2 regions of the Weizmannia acidilactici genome follow, and region 2 is predicted to be linked to the other one. Evidence: predicted binding sites of a transcription regulator. Region 2 holds the regulator's gene; the other holds the start of a gene.

Region 1 (2,206 bases), on a different contig from region 2:
CCGGTTTTGATTTTGAAAAGGCTCGTGAAGTTCTAAACATTCCGGAAGATTATGCAATCGACGCGCTCATTGCCATCGGCTACCAGGGGGAAAAAGATGCACTGCCGGTCGCATTGCAGGAAAGGGAAACCCCGTCCGATCGCAGGCCGGTGAAAGAATCGGTATTTGAAGGAAGCTTCGGGAAGACAATTAATTGATGCGGAAAGGGCGGCCTGTGCGCCGCCCCTTATTCCAGAACAGGCACTGTAAAAATTTCTTTTCCGTTAATGGAAGCACTGTGCAAAATAGAGACCGGAATCCGGTCATCTTTAAAATAAGTGCCCCTACTTTCGTACTTGCCGTTTTTTAATATATAAACGTCAATCACTTCATTGAACGGGTCCACGAGCCAGTATTCCCACACGCCGACTCTTTGATAGCGGTAAAATTTGTCCACGCGGTCTTTCTTAACAGTTGCAGGTGAAAGCACTTCCGCGATTAAATCAGGGACGCCCACGATCCTCGTTTCGCTGATTTTATAATGGGCGCTGACAATTGCCAGATCCGGCTGCACCCATTCTTTCACCTCATCAAGAGCGATAAAGCCGCTACATAAACAGACATCGACAGAATAGGAGAAAACCCGCAATGAGGAGCCCCTAAGCCGGGCCGCAAAAGCATTTTTGAGCCTTCTGGCGACTTCCTGATGACGTGGTTCGGGGGAAGATGGCATGATAAAAACCTGCCCGTTTATCACTTCAAAATGGTTATCTTTTCCTATGGACATATAATCTGCATACGTGAAATGGTCGTTCAATGCTGCCGTTGCCATAAGCCCACCACCTATTTAAAATCGATTGAAAACGATTACTCTCTATAGAGATTATACCATCCCTGCCAGCATCAGCTCCTTGACATATTATTGACAGTTTAGAACAAGTATTCAAATACTTGCTACCCTGATACCCGTATATTATTCAGCAAGCCATTCACTGATTTCCTGCGATTTCCCGCTGATTTTTTTATATTCCTTCGTTTCCGCCTATTTCTTTTCCAGAAGTAGTACAGAACGGTTCAGATCCCCCGGTGATTGAGATTTTTCTTAATTTGAGTATTATCTCGTATATTTAACGTTAAAAGTTGGATTTTCCCGATTTACGACACCGGGTCTGTTCACAAATGTGAAAAATATCACAAATTCTTGACAACCTTCAAAAGACTATTGTATCCCACTTGTAAATGTTGTATTCTAATAATGTGATATATGTGAAATGTTTCACAATATATTTATTAACATGATTTGGGACTTTTAAAATTCCTTATTTGAGGAGATGAGTAATCATGAAATGGTATCATGATTCTAAAATCAGTATCATTTGGGCAATTTTAAGAATTTGGCTCGGCATCCAATGGCTTGAAGCCGGCTTTCATAAACTAACAGGCGGTTTTGACGCTTCCGGATTTTTAAAAGACGCATTGGCGAAAACCGCGGGTGAAAATCCTGCTGTTCAGGGCTGGTATGCTTCGTTCATCAGCCATTTCGCTCTCCCAAATGTTGACGTATTTAATGTGCTTGTTCCTTGGGGCGAAATGTTGGTCGGCCTTGGCCTCATCTTAGGATTGGCCACCATTCCGGCTTTACTTGCAGGTGCATTTATGAACCTGAACTTTATGCTTGCCGGCACAACGAGTACGAACCCGATCCTTTACACCGTTGCAATGATTCTGTTGTTTACAGGCAGCGCTTCTTATGTCTGGGGTCTGGATCATCTCGCTGTACCTGCAGTAAAAAAATACTTCCAAAAACAGCATAAACCGCAACCGGGAAAAGGTGCCGCCCATTAAACAACTCCATCCTTTCAAGGCAAACATGTCCATGTTTGCCTTTTTTATTTGTGAAAACCCCCGTTTAAATGCGCCTGTACAGGGAAAAGTACGAACATATGACAATGAAAGGGATGTGGTGATGATATGGATAGAAAAAAACTTGCCATGGCAACTGTCGCTTTGGGTGTCGTTTATCTGATGAGAAATAAAAGATCACGCAGTAAATTAATGGCACAGCTTACAGACTTTGTTGCACCGAAAAAATAAAAAATTCCGGCTTCCCAAAATGGGAGCCGGAATTTTTTTGCCAATCATCAATCGGTTTTTCTCAAAAACGACGTGTGCTTCAAAGCATTTAAGTCCTTCGCCCCAATCCCGAACATCGCGATCTTCAGCTCAA
Region 2 (2,206 bases):
AATATCTGGTTTGGACAGCAATAATTTTGCCAGCCCCAGCCGCGTTTTTTGCCCGCCACTTAATGTATGGATCGGGGTGCTGTAGTCGTACTGATGAAAACGGAACCCGTGCAGGATGGAGCGGATGTCCGCCTCGATCTGGTATCCGCCTTCCTCTTTAAAGCGGGTCTGAAGCTCATCATAAGCCTGTAAAATTTTTTCATATTCAGCCGGACGGTTATAAATGGAAGGATCCGCCATTTTTTGTTCAAGCGCCCGCAGCTGTTTTTCCATATTGAGCAGGCCCTTAAATACGGACATCATTTCATCCCAAATGGAAAGATTGGATTCCAACCCTGAATTTTGGGCCAAATATCCAATTTCGACCCCGTTCGGTTTCGTAATCGTTCCTTCATCATATGACAGCTGGCCGGCAATGATTTTCAGCAGGGTCGATTTCCCTGCCCCGTTTCTTCCGACTAAAGCAATGCGGTCTTTTGTCTGGATTTCCAATTTTATATTCGATAAAATAAGTTCAGCACCAAAATATTTTGTGACTTGTTGAACTTGCAGCAACATCATGGCCATTTTCACCTCTATATTATTGTAAGTGTACAGGATGCAGCTCTGCAACTCAACTGAGGCACGCGAATATTGTCAAAAATCTTTTCACATAAATCAATGAAAAATATGCAAATTTGTGATATATTTAACATGGTTGGAGAGAGAATGGGCGTAAGATTAAATTTTTTCAGAGACGGTTATTTTTTATTTATAAAAACAGGAGTAATATAAAATCATGGATTGGTAGCGCTGCCAAATATCTCGAAAACTAAAAGGAACCAACTTGGGGGATTTCACATGAAAGATGAATCAGCTAAAATACCACAAGCCACCGCGAAACGATTACCATTGTATTACCGTTATTTGAGAAATTTGTACACTCTTGGCAAGCAGAGGGTCTCTTCAGCGGAACTGAGCGAAGCGGTGAAAGTCGATTCGGCGACGATCCGCAGGGATTTTTCTTATTTCGGGGCGCTCGGGAAAAAAGGGTACGGTTATAATGTTAAATATTTATTGTCTTTCTTCAGCAAGACGCTTAACCAGGATGAAATGACAAATGTGGCGCTCATTGGGGTAGGAAACTTGGGAACTGCCCTTTTGAACTATAATTTTTCCAAAAACAACAGCGCTCGGATTGTGATGGCCTTTGATAACGATGAAAGCAAAGTAGGAAAACGGGTCGGCAATGTGCCGATTTACAGCATGAACGATTTAAAGGAGCGGCTTCGTCAGGAAGACGTGACGGTCGTGATTTTAACGGTTCCGGCCATTGCCGCGCAGACTGTGACAGATGAACTTGCGGATACAAACGTGAAGGGAATCTTGAATTTCACGCCTGCCAGGCTAAATGTCCCGCCGAATGTCCGCGTCCACCATATTGATTTGGCCGTGGAACTGCAAGCCCTCATCTACTTTTTGCAGCATTATTCAAATGATGCCGAAAATTCGAAAGAAAAAACCGTCAAATCATAGCCAAAACTCCCTTTTTCCGTTATCATAATGGGTACAGGGGGTGGCCCGAAGTGGGAACGGAATTCAAGGGAAAGCTGTCCGGTAGTTTTGGTTTGAAGGTGTTGCATAGCGGAGCCGAAAATGGGGAGGATCGAAAGGCGGAAATGAAAGGTGAACGGCCTTGAATCCGAAAAACATGACGGTTGCCGAGCATATTCAGGAATTGAGAAAGCGGCTGATTACGGTTCTCGTTTTCTTTGTGTTTGCGATGATTGTGGGATTATTTGCCGCCAAACCTGTGATCCGTTATTTGCAGCATGCTGAAGAAGCCGAAGTGTTAACGATGAACGCCTTCAGGGTGACGGATCCGATTAAGGTTTTTATGGAAGTATCTGTTGTCATTGCATGCTTGCTGACGCTCCCGGTGATTCTGTACCAGCTGTGGGCGTTTGTAAGCCCTGGCCTGTATGAGAAGGAAAGGAAAATCACATTAAGCTATATTCCCATTTCCATTTTGCTGTTTATGCTTGGCATTTCATTTTCTTACTTTGTTCTTTTTCCATTTATGGTGGAATTTATGATGGAATTGTCGGCGGAAATGGGAGTCCATACGGTTATTGGCATCCGTGAATATTTCCAATTTCTTCTGCAAATTACGCTTCCTTTTGGATTTGTGTTCCAGATGCCGGTTGTAGTCATGTTTCTCACCCGG

What was found. Region 2 encodes Rex, which represses fermentation and respiration genes when NADH is low (regulators of the CRP and FNR family bind a similar motif). Its sites were predicted from a motif close to TTGTGAAATATTTCACAA; they were not measured.
Region 1: the regulator Rex is predicted to act here: its motif matches at 1,244-1,261, upstream of GBH70_RS09640 (DoxX family membrane protein).

What each region holds. Positions count from the first base shown of each region.
Region 1 covers NZ_BKZR01000022.1:45,742-47,947, reverse strand. The annotation lists gene GBH70_RS09650 (nitroreductase family protein) at 1-197, shown strand, start outside; gene GBH70_RS09645 (Uma2 family endonuclease) at 227-811, opposite strand; gene GBH70_RS09640 (DoxX family membrane protein) at 1,321-1,824, shown strand; gene GBH70_RS17505 (hypothetical protein) at 1,951-2,073, shown strand; gene fni (type 2 isopentenyl-diphosphate Delta-isomerase) at 2,121-2,206, opposite strand, start outside.
Region 2 covers NZ_BKZR01000026.1:6,389-8,594, forward strand. The annotation lists gene GBH70_RS10485 (ABC-F family ATP-binding cassette domain-containing protein) at 1-561, opposite strand, end outside; gene GBH70_RS10490 (redox-sensing transcriptional repressor Rex) at 841-1,515, shown strand; gene tatC (twin-arginine translocase subunit TatC) at 1,676-2,206, shown strand, end outside.